Regions from separate parts of the Paraeggerthella hominis genome, predicted to be linked through region 1. Evidence: predicted binding sites of a transcription regulator. Region 1 holds the regulator's gene; each other region holds the start of a gene.
What was found. The regulator HrcA, encoded in region 1, represses chaperone genes, less so after heat shock. The targets are predictions, from matches to a motif close to TNTTAGCANNCNNNNNNNNNGNNTGCTAANA.

Region 1 (3,949 bases):
CGTCCTCCAAGCGCGCCGTCTGCGGAGCCTCTTCCCAGCAGATCAGCACCGCAGTCGCGTTCTTCGCGAACGCGCACGCCTCGGCAAGCGACAAAGGCGCGCTCACCTCGGGAACCGCTCGCTGGCCCGACTGCATGGCGGCGCTTTTGGCGATGGCACGCCAACGCTCCGCCTTGGACGCAGTCTTTTTCGCATCCAGTTTGACGATGGAGCGCTCGCATGAAAGCGGGACGAACCCGCTCACTCCCAGCTCGGTCGCGTGGCGCACGACCGTTTCCATCTTGTCCCCCTTGGCAAGGCCCTGCACGAGCACCACCGAGGGCCCGTTGGAGCCGCGCTCGAACCGCTGGGCTACGCGCACCAGGGGAATCTGGTCGGAAAACGACACGATCTCGCATTCGAAATAGTCCTGCGCGGCATCCACCACGGCAATGTGCTCGCCCGGAGCAAGGCGCAGCACGCGCGCATGCTTGGCATCGTCGCGTGCCAAGCGCAACGGGAAGGACTCGGCGGGCTCGTCGGCGATCACCTGGTCGTGCAGGTAGAAATGTGGCAGGGACATACGGGGAACCTCGCAGGTCGAACGGTCGCAGGGTGATACAAGTGGGCGCATCGGCCGGCAGGCCGACGATCCTACTGGAACGCGTCGCGCAGTTTCTGCAACGGCGTGCGCTCGTCGGCCACGTCCTCGCCCATCTCCTCGGCCAGCTGCTCCAAAAGCTCGCGCTGCTTCTTGGTGACCTTCTTGGGCACCTGCACGTTCACATGCACGAACATGTCGCCGCGCGCGTCGCTGCGGAAGCGCGGCATGCCGCAGCCCTTCACGCGCACCACCTGCTCGTTCTGGCAGCCTTCGGGAATGCGAACCTGCACCTTCTCGTCCTCGAAGATGCCGTCGATCTCGATTTCCGAACCGAGCGTTGCCTGCACGATGGACACGTTCGCACGCGCGTGCAGGTTGTCGCCATCGCGTTCGAAGAACTCATGCGGCTGGATGCGGCAGGTTACGATCAGGTCGCCCGGACGCGCGCCGTGCATGCCTGCTTCGCCGAAGCCGGACAGGCGAAGCTGCTGGGAATCGCGGATGCCCACGGGAACCTCCACGGTCACGCGCTGGCGGTCGGGCACGCGGCCCTGGCCCTCGCATTCCGGGCACGGGTTCTCGATAGTATGGCCGGTGCCGCCGCAGGTCTTGCACGTGGTGGCCGTCTGCATGTCGCCCAAGAACGTACGCTGCACGGTGACCACGCGGCCTTGCCCGTTGCAATCGGGGCACACGACCTCGCGACCGTCGGGGCCCAAGCCCGAGCCGTCGCAGTCGGGGCACGGAGCCAGGCGATCGTACACGATCTCCTTCTTGGCTCCAGCGGCCACTTCCTCAAGCGTCAGGCGCAAGCCGACGCCCATGTCGCGGCCTTCGCGGCGCTGGGGCGCATGGCCAGCGGCCTGCCCGCCGAAGAACGAACTGAAGATGTCGCCCATGCCGAAGCCGCCGCCGAACAAATCCTCGAAGTCCACGTAACCGCCGCCGTAGGGGTTGCCGCCGCCCGCCGCGCCCGGCATGGTCCCGAACCGGTCGTACTGCGCGCGCTTCGCCGGATCGGACAGCACGTCGTACGCTTCGTTGAGCTCTTTGAACTGGTCCTCGGCATCGGGGGCTTTGTTTACATCGGGGTGCAGCTCGCGCGCGCGGCGGCGAAACGCCTTCTTGATCTCGTCTTCGTTCGCGTCCCGCGACACTCCCAGAACTTCGTACAGATCCTTGGCCATCTGTCGTTGAAACCTTTCTTCACCAGCGGAAGGACCGCCCCTTCCGCTGCACTCGTTTTTGCTTCTACCTAACTGCTATACGTCTTCGAGCGCGGAGCTTGCTATGCGCACCGCGCGGATAACCTTCGAGTAATCCATGCGCGTAGGGCCTACCACGGCCACCACGCCGGCAGACTCGCCCCGTCCGTACCGGCTTGCCACCACCGACACGCCCGAAAGCGCCGCGGCATCGTTTTCGCTGCCGATGCGCACGCTTGGAACGCCGGCAGCCTGACGGGACGCCTCGTCCATGATCTGCAGGAGCACCGTGTCGTCCTCGAGCACTTGCATGACGGGCAGCAACGCCTGCGACTGGCTGAATTCAGGCTGGCTGAGCAGCGAGCTTACGCCTAGGCGATGCGCGCGCGACTGCTCGCTTTCCTGCAAGCACGACAGAACCTCGTCGAGCGCCATGCGCACGAGCGGGTCGCGAAACGCCTCGACCATGCCCTGCCCCAGCCCGTCTTCGATTTCCTGGAGCGACTTGCCCGTGAAGACGTCGCTCAGGAAATGCTGCACGTGCGCCAGATCGTCGCCCGAAACCTCTTCGGCGAACTCCATCTGGCGATTGAACACCTGGCCGTCTTCGGTCACCAGCACCACGAGCGCCCTCATGGACGACAGCGATATCAGGGAAAGCTGCTTGATATGCAGGTTGAGGACCGAGGGGGCGATCACGATGGAAAGGCAGTCGGTCAAGCGCGTCAGAGCCGACGACGTCTGCTCGAGCAGGGCGTCCAGCTCGCTCGCACTGCGGCGCAGCTGGTCCACCACGGGGCTGTAACGATCATCGTCGCCCGCAAGGTCGGTCTGCAGCAGGTTGTCGACGAACGCGCGGTACCCGTGATCGGTCGGGATGCGCCCCGCCGACGTGTGCGGCTGCGCGATATAGCCGCCGTCCTCGAGAACCGACAGTTCGTTGCGCACCGTCGCGGGGCTCACGCCCAGCTGGTAGCGCTCCGTCAACGTGCGCGAGCCCACCGGCAGAGCGCGCGCGACGTATTCTTCGATGAGGGCTGCAAGCACCCTTTGCCTTCGATCCGAAAGCACGCTTCTCCACCTTTCCTCTCTCTTCCACCGCTCAAGCCGCCGCTTCATCGGCACCAGGCGATGCAATACCAACGTGTCATTTTAGCAGCCGATGCAAGAGAGTGCTAAAAAAGGTGACAATTATGGAGAATCTCAACGGAAGCGTCACAGAACGCGGCGGCTCGCCGCCAAATCGGAGCCGCCGGAAGGCAGACGACCGCGAACGTGGGCGCAAATCGGGACCTGCGACACCGTCGAGCACGAAGACGCCGAGGTGCGGATCGCTCCCCTCGAGGCGCTTACGGAGCAAGATCGAACAGGTCCCCGTACAGCTCGTTGCCGCAAAGCCACCCGCGTTCCGTGGGTCGCCAGCGACCGCCTTCGTGAACGACCAGGCCCCGGTCTTCCAGGTCGGCAAGCGTTTCGCCTACCCGCGGCAGCAGCCCCGCCGCGCGTTCAACGCGCGCGTCGGACACGCCGCGCGTCATGCGCATGCCCAGCATGAGGTCTTCCGCCGCCATTTGGCGCGCATCCAGATCGTCGGTGACCACGCCGTCCTTCACCCGCATGCGCCGCTCGGCGTTCTGCGTCATGGTGGCGGCGCTGCGGCCCAGGCCCAGGTAGGGCACGCCCGTCCAGTACGCGATGTTGTGGCGGCACGCGAAACCCGGCCGCGCGTAGCTGGCCACCTCGTACCGCTCGAAGCCGGTTTCGGTCAGAACCCGCGCGGCGATCTCCATGTGCGATGCCTCCACGTCGTCGTCAACCTCGTCCAGCTCGCCCGCCAGAACAGCCGCGTCGAACGGCGTGTGCGGCTCGACGATGAGGGGGTACACGCTCACATGGGTCGCCCCGAGCGCAACGGCTTCGCGCACGCTCGCCTCGAAGCTAACGTCGCTCTGGCCCGGAATGCCGCACATCAAGTCCACGCTGACGTTTTCGAACCGGGTCAGCGCCGCTTCGATAGCCCGGCGCGCATCGTCGGCGGAATGCGCGCGACCGAGCGTGCGCAGCACCTCGTCGTCGAAGCTCTGCACGCCGATGGACAGCCGGTTCACGCCCAGCGCCCAGATGTCGCGCACCATGCGCTCGGTCAGGCTTTCGGGGTTCG
Region 2 (3,949 bases), on a different contig from region 1:
CGGCAATACGGTTAACCTGGGTATTTCCGGATTCAACGCCCCGTTTTCGGACGAGAGCGCTCCGGGCAAGCCCTGGGCTGGCAGCCGTGTATACTTCGGCAAGGACGACCAAGGGAAGCCGATTTCCTGGAGGGTTCTGCAGACTTCCAAGGATGGGGTCCTGCTCAATTCGGAGCACACCGTTACCGGTCAGGCATGGAACACCGATATGTCCATTCCTGCCAGCGAGTTGTTCTGGAATACCGCCACGCTGCGTACGTACCTGAACGACGAGTGGTTCAACAAGACGTTTGACGCACTGTCCAAGGAAGCGGTGAAGACCACGGAAGTGAAGTCGTTGTCTTTGGCGGACGCATCGAAAGAGGTGGCGCCTGCCACGCAGGACAAGGTTTTCGCGCTTTCGATACAGGATTACCGGAACAAGGCTTACGGGTTCGTTTCCAATGAATCGCGTGCGGCGAAGGAGATATCGCTTTTGACTCGCACGACCGACGAAAGCGCGTCGTTCATGACGATGGTCTTGATTGTTCTGCCAGACGGAGACCTTGAAAGCGGCTTCAACACTATGATGCCCTATACCCCCAATCTGGGAGTTCAGCCCGGTATCACGCTTGATCCGAGCAAGGTTTTGTTGACTACGCCGGCGTCTGCGGCGGCTCCTTCGGGCATTCAGAAGCCTTTGGCCACCGAAGATAACGCTTGGAAACTCACGCTGATCAACGATGCTTGGAAGTTCGATGCGAGCAGCCCTCGCGTTGACGGCGAAAAGATCTCCGTAGAGTATGCGGCCAACGCCTCCCCTTCTGGTCGAATGTCGCGAAGCGCTGCCCTCGATCAGGATGATCGCGTAGTGTCCGCCCTTGTGGTGCGCGGCGGCGATTGGAGGACCGGTACCCCTGTCGGCTACGGCACCGTGGGCAAGGTTTCGGGCGAAAGCGGTTCGGTTTCATTTGAGCTGCCCGCCGATTTCAATAAAGAAACCGACAGGCTTTACCTGTTCGCAGAGCGAATTGGCGAAGGTGCCGAGAGCAATATCGCAACGATGCCCGTAGAAGTGAGCGTTCCCGATGCCGAGGAGCCTCCGGCTCCGGAGCCGAACGACCCCAGCACTCCGGGCGGGGACGCCCCGGGAAATTCCAACGCGTCTGACAAGCCTGTTCCATCGAATCCTGGAAATGCCGGGACGTCTGGGTCCTCGCCTGCGCCGTCTGGCGGCCAGGGCCAGGCCGCCGGGTCGACTGATGCGGCGAAGGTCGTTGCTGCAAAAACGGACAGCCGTGCAGCGGCGCAAGCTATTTCCAAGACAGGAGACGCTGTTTTTCCCGCTGCGGCATTTGCCGGCATTGCCGGTGCGGCGGCAGCGTTGTCGCTGATTGCGGTGCGCGCCTATCGTCGTAAGTTGGAGGGTTAGCAGCCGAAGCGTGCGATGTGCGTTTTTCCGTGATGCGTGCGGGCCTCGCCTGGTTTGAAAACCGAAGGCGAGGCCCGTGCTGGTTTGCTTGCGGCGTGCGAAGGCGCGAAGGCGCGTGGGCCGCTGGTGCGGGGCGTCTTCGTACTGGCGGCTACCGTCTGTGCGCGAAAGCTTCCAGCACCAACTGGACGCGGGTACCCAACGGGGTGGTGTTTTCTGCGAGGAATCGCGGGACGTCGGCGATGTCGAGCAGGAACGGCTCGATGAACTCGGCGGGTTCCGGTTGCGCGTCCGCCGCTTTCTCGACCTGGGCGAACACAACGTGCACGGTCTCGTCGGTTAGCCCCGTGGACGAGAAGCCGGCTTGCGGCAGCGGGTCGATTGCTTGAGCGCCCAGGTTGGTTCGCAGCGCGTACCCTGTTTCTTCGCGAAGCTCTCGATCGACGCATTCCGCCAGGCTTTCTCCCGGCTCCATGAGGCCGGCCGGAAACGCGATGCACCAACTGTTCAGCGGATAGCGAAATTCCCTGATCAGGAGCAGTTTTCCGTCGGGGGTTTGAGGCACGATGGATACGGCGTCGGGAGGAGTTGGGTTCCCGGCGGCATTTGCTTCGAGTGCGCGACGGTAGGCGTCTTCTCCTTTTCTGGATGCGCTTTCGTATTCGTACAGCGATCCGTCCGGCATGGTGTAGGTGAGCACGTACTTCTTGATCCATCCGTCTGCTACCTGTCGGATGTCTTTGAGGCGGGGCGCGGTTGCGGTCACGGGGTCTCCTTAGGCGATTGTTGCATTTTGTATAGTGTAGCAATGAGGCGAGAGGGCGGAGTCATCGACTCCGCCCTCTCGCCTCATTCGTAGAGCAGGGCAGCTTTGGGGCCGCCCTGCTCGTTTCTTTTGCTGCCGTCCGCGTTTTCAGTGCGGTCCGATGCTGTGCTAGCCTTCGATCGAGATGGTCTTCTTCTCCTCGATCTTGGGCTGCTCTTGCTTCTTGGGCACGGCGATCTTCAGCACGCCGTCTTCGAATTTAGCCTTGATGTCGTCTTCTTCGATATCGTCTCCCACGTAGAAGGTGCGGCTGCATTTTCCGCTGAAGCGCTCCTTGCGCACGTACGTGCCCTTTTCATCCTTGTCCTCGGATTCGGATTGCGTTTGCGCGGTGATGCTAAGGTAGCCGTCCTTGAGCTCTGCCTGCACGTCTTCCTTCTTGAAGCCCGGAAGGTCGATGGTCAGCTGGTATGCCTCGTCGGTTTCCTTGATGTCGGTGCGCATGAGGGCGGGCGACATCTTCTGCATTGCCTGCATTGGCGCGGCTGCCGTGTTGAGGAATGCGTCAAAGGGGTCGGTCATCAGCTCGCTGAGAAGGTTGCGGTTCCTGCGCATGGGTACCATCATTGCCATGTTCATCATCTCCATTTCGTGCGGCTTGCGTGCACGTCATGCAGGTACGTCGTCGCATGGGCGTGACTCAAGCCTCGGTTGCGTCGTTTGTTTGTACGATTCATTTATAGTACGCGTTTTAGCACTCGTCAAGCGAGAGTGCTAAAACGTAACATTCTCGTTGACCTTAGGGGGTTTGCAGCATGCCTTTGCGGTTTTGACGCTTCGCTGAAGGAGGGGCTTGCTCTTGGCAGATGGCCTATACTGGTGCGCATTCGAGGAAAGGATGCGCACATGACGGTAATTGGCCTTATATCCGACACTCACGGGAATCTGTCCGATGATGCGCTGGCGGCTATGGCCGACGTTGACCACATCATTCATGCGGGAGACATCGGCAGCCCTGATATCTTGCGTGCTCTGGAGGCGCTTGCCCCCACAACGGCAGTATTGGGGAACAACGATTTCGATGAGTACGGATCGCGCGTGGGTCGGTTCGCGCATCCGGTTATCGACGGCGTACGTTTTCTGGTCGCGCATTACCCGCGCGATGTTCGCATAGGGTTCAACGGGTGCGCGGGGCTTGCTGCGGGCGATCCCATTCCGCAGGTGTGCGTTCACGGGCACACGCACGTTCCGGAATTGCTGACCGGCGCAGACGCTCGTCCCGCGGAGTATTTTCTGTGTCCGGGAGCTGCATTTCGCCCGCGCGGCGGGTTTCCTCGTTGCACGGGGCGGATGGAGGTTGAGAACGGGCGCGTGTTGCGTGTGCGCATCATGTCGTTGAGCGGCGACGTGATCATGAGCGCAGGGGAGCGGGCGTGAGCGACGGGCGCTTTCCGCCGGTGAAGGAGCGGGACGTTCGGCGAGCTGCGCGGCGCATGGCGAAGCGGCTGGGAAAGAGTCCGGCGGGCAGGATCGCAAGCGGTTTGCTGCTGCTTGCGCTGGCGGTTGCCGCATGGGCGGGGCCGCAGCTTGCTTCGTCGGGAGGGGGTTCGCCTGACGGGTCGGGTGCGCGTCCGACTGCGTCTGCCGGGTTGGAGGCCGCGCATGTAACGGAAGATGCGCGCCGCGCTGCCGAGCAGGACGCGAAGCGCTCGACCGACGTTCAGCGTGCGAACGCGGATCCTGCTGCGTTCGACCAGGTGACGGTCCGGCAC
Region 3 (3,949 bases), on a different contig from region 1:
CGCTTTACCTGGGGTCTTTGAGGGACGTGACTCAAGAGCAGCAGCAGGCGCGCCAGCTGGAAACCTCGCGTCGCGCGCTTTCTGCGGTGGCGGGCGCGAATTCGCCGGATTTCTCGCTGATGAACCTGACCGAAGAAAATCGCAAGACCGCCTTGTCCATTTCCGCTCAAATGTCGCCGGGCGGCTTGATCGGCGGGTACTGCGAGCCGGGCTTCCCTCTGTATTTCGCCAATGCGGCCATGGTGGACCTTCTGGGGTACGATTCCTACGAAGAGCTGGCGGAATCCATTGACTGGCAGGTTGGCAACACCATCCATCCCGACGATTTCGACTCGGTTGTGGCCGACATCGGCCCCGAATACTACGTGGGCCTTGAGTACACCACAACGTATCGCATGACCAAAAAGGACGGAACGTGGTTCTGGACCATCGACAAGGGGCGCGTCGTGGAGGCCGAGGACGGGCGGATGGCCATTGTCAGCGCGTGCACGGACATCACCGAAGTGATGATGGTTCAGCAGCATCTTGCGGAGCGCAACCGATTTTTGCTGAGCCGCAACGACGAGCTGGCGTTTTTGAACGAAGACATGCCCGGAGGATACCATCGCTGCCTCGACGGCCCCACGCATGACTTCTTGTATATAAGCGATCGCTTTCTTGAGATGTTCGGCTATACGCACGAAGAGATCAAGGAGCTGTTCGATGACAAGTACATGAATATGATCCACCCCGAAGATCGCGAGCGCGTTCTGAAGGGGGTGGCCTCCTTGAAGGAGGGCGATGCGCAGCCGTTCCCCTTGGAGTATCGCATGCGAGCAAAAAGCGGGTATCGTTGGGTGGTTGATCAAAGCCGCTTTTTGGAGTACGAGGGAACGTCGTTTTTGCAGGGCGTTGTGGTCGACGTGACCGAAACGGTTGAGCTTCGCAACATGATGCGCATTTTGATGGAGCATACGCCCAACGACATCGTGCTGCTGTCGTGGTCCGACCGCGAACGCGTGCGCGCACACGTGGTGGCGTGCGGGGTGTCGGGGAAGCACGGTCTTTCCTGCGAGCAGTACGAGAAAGTTGTCTTGGATCATCTGTATGCTCGGTCCGAGGAAGGCGAGCGTCGCCTTGTCGACCTGATTGCTGATAAAATCGAATGCGGGGAAGAGGCTGTTGTCGTTACGAAAGCCCGATTCTCAGGGCAGGAAGACGTTTGGATGCACATTGAAGCGCGCCGGGTCGAGATGCTGCCGGCGAAGCATACGGCCTTGTGCTTGTGCACCGATGTGACCGAAATCAAAGACCGCCAGCAAGAGCTTTGGCTTGCCCAACGAAAGCTCGAGGGCGTTTTGAGCCAGGCTGGCGTGAAAATTTGGGATTGGGATATGGAGAACAATCGACTGGTGCTTTCTCGAAGCGAGGTGGTCGATCGGGTGTTGGGCCATGTCGGTCGCATAGAGGAGAATCTGATGATAGTTGAAGGGTTCGACCTTGAAGACCTTCCGTTTCGTTATGTTCCTCCTGGATATCGGCAGGTGTTCACCAATTTTTTCCGTCGCGTTTACGCTGCGCGGGATCATGCCCGCTTGTCGTTCGAGGCGCCGTTCGAGCTTGACGACGAAACCACCATCTGGCTGGAGACCGCGTGCGAGACCGTGCGCGACGACCGAGGTCGGCCCATTCGCGCTGTGGGGTACTACCTTGACGTGACCGACCGTCGAAACGAGTCCTTGCGCAGCAAGGCGAACGTCGAGGCGCTGCGGCAGCTGAAGGAGCAGAGCGGGCAGTTGGCTAAGATGGCGGAAACGGATGCGCTGACGGGGCTGCGCAATCGGCAGTCCGCCATTCCCAAGATAGAGGGTCGTCTGCGTGCTGTGCGCGAAGGGTCGTTGAACGAGCTGCCGTGCGCGCTGGTCATGCTGGATTTGGATTCCTTCAAGCTGGCCAACGACGTGTTCGGCCACGCTTACGGAGACGAAGTCATCACGCACATGGCCAAATCGTTGCAAGCCGTGTTCCCCGATAACATCGTGTGCCGCATGGGCGGCGATGAGTTCTTGGTGTGGTGCGAGGACGTTGACGTTGCGTCGCTCGAGAACGCCCTTGACCGGGCTTTGCGCGCGATGGAGGTTCGTCGCGTGACGGATGGCCGCACCTTCTTGTTCTCGGCTTCGGCGGGGTATGTTTTGGCGCCGCAGGAGGGCGCTTCGTTCGACGAGCTGTATCGGAAGGCCGATGAGGCGCTGTTCTCGGCCAAGATGAACGGAAAGCGCTCATGTGCGGGGTATTCGCCCGATATGAAAAGCATCCGTTGCGAACTTGCCGAATGATCGAGGAGCAACTGCGGAGTATTGTGCGATGCGCTTGACATCTTTCGAGGTCGGTTTACAATCCTGATTTAGCACTCGAAGGCTGAGACTGCTAAATCAGGATGCTTCCATGCGCGAAGACGGTTGGCAGCTTGGCCCTTTGCATGACAGACGACGAAACGAAAGGGAGCGATGCCGACCATGCGCAAGTTCAAGACAGAGAGCAAGAAACTGCTCGACCTCATGATTAACTCCATTTACACGAACCGCGAGATATTCCTTCGCGAGCTTATCTCGAATGCGTCCGACGCGGTGGATAAGCTGTACTTCAAAAGCCTTACCGACAAAGATATCCAGCTGAGCAAGGACGAGCTGCGCATTCAGGTGTCGTTCGACAAGGATGCGCGCACCGTTACCGTCAGCGACAGCGGCTTGGGCATGACCAAGGACGACCTGGATCTCAATCTGGGCACTATCGCTCATTCCGACAGCATGGCCTTCAAGGCCGATAATGCCGAGGTGCAGGGCGAGGATGTGGACATCATCGGCCAGTTCGGCGTGGGTTTCTACTCCGCTTTCATGGTGGCCAAGAGCGTGCGCGTGGTTTCGAAAGCGTACGGCAGCGACGAAGCGTGGGCTTGGGAAAGCGACGGCGTTGAGGGCTACAGCATTTCCGAGGCGCAGCGCGACGGGCACGGCACCGACGTCATCCTTACGCTCAAGGACAACACCGACGACGACAACTACGATACGTTCCTGTCCGAGTACGGCTTGAAGAACCTGATCAAGCGCTACAGCAATTACGTGCGCTACCCCGTGCAGATGGAAGTTTCCAAGACGCGCGAGAAGCCGAAGCCCGAGGATGCGGGTGACGACTACACGCCCGAGTACGAGGATTACACCGAGGTCGAAACCATCAACTCGATGATTCCCATTTGGAAGCGCCGCGCCTCCGAAGTTACCGACGAGGAGTACAACGAGTTCTACAAGACCGACTTCCACGACTTCTCCGACCCGGCGCGTACGTTCAGCATTCATGCCGAGGGCGCGCTCAGCTACGACGCGCTGCTGTTCATTCCGGGCCGCGCTCCGTACGACCTGTACAGCAAGGACTTCAAGAAGGGCCTGGCCCTGTACAGCTCCAACGTGCTCATCATGGAGAAGTGCGAGGAGCTTTTGCCCGACCATTACAACTTCGTGCGCGGCGTGGTGGACAGCCAGGACCTGACGCTCAACATTTCGCGCGAGACGTTGCAGCACAACAGCCAGCTGCGCGCCATTGCCAAGAAGATCGAGAAGAAGATCACCTCCGAGCTCAAGAAGATGCGCGACAACGACCGCGAGGCGTACGAGAAGTTCTTCGAGGATTTCGGTCGCGGCTTGGAATTCGGCATTTACACGAGCTACGGCATGTTGAAGGACGAGCTGGCCGAGCTGCTGCTGTTCTACTCCGCCAAGCAGCAGAAACTGGTCACGCTTGACGAGTACCTGGAAGCCGCACCGGCTGATCAGAAGGCTATCTACTACGCTGCGGGCGAGAGCATCGAGCGCTTGGGCAAGATGCCCATCGTGAAGACGGTGCTCGAGAAGGGCTACGACGTGCTGCTGTGCACGCGCGACGTGGACGAGTTCTGCTTCCAGTCGATGATGGC

Region 2: a site for HrcA is predicted at 2,927-2,957, ahead of LQE90_RS06540 (Hsp20/alpha crystallin family protein). Genes of this name have one in related genera too.
Region 3: a site for HrcA is predicted at 2,385-2,415, ahead of htpG (molecular chaperone HtpG). Genes of this name have one in related genera too.

Annotation. Positions count from the first base shown of each region.
Region 1 is NZ_JAJNOQ010000001.1:192,272-196,220, forward strand. Features, by position in the region: gene LQE90_RS00850 (RsmE family RNA methyltransferase) at 1-562, opposite strand, end outside; gene dnaJ (molecular chaperone DnaJ) at 634-1,770, opposite strand; gene hrcA (heat-inducible transcriptional repressor HrcA) at 1,846-2,907, opposite strand; gene hemW (radical SAM family heme chaperone HemW) at 3,138-3,949, opposite strand, start outside.
Region 2 is NZ_JAJNOQ010000004.1:252,300-256,248, reverse strand. Features, by position in the region: gene LQE90_RS06550 (DUF6273 domain-containing protein) at 1-1,411, shown strand, start outside; gene LQE90_RS06545 (NUDIX hydrolase) at 1,563-2,177, opposite strand; gene LQE90_RS06540 (Hsp20/alpha crystallin family protein) at 2,346-2,810, opposite strand; gene LQE90_RS06535 (metallophosphoesterase family protein) at 3,084-3,614, shown strand; gene LQE90_RS06530 (thermonuclease family protein) at 3,611-3,949, shown strand, end outside.
Region 3 is NZ_JAJNOQ010000002.1:101,106-105,054, reverse strand. Features, by position in the region: gene LQE90_RS02710 (EAL domain-containing protein) at 1-2,318, shown strand, start outside; gene htpG (molecular chaperone HtpG) at 2,499-3,949, shown strand, end outside.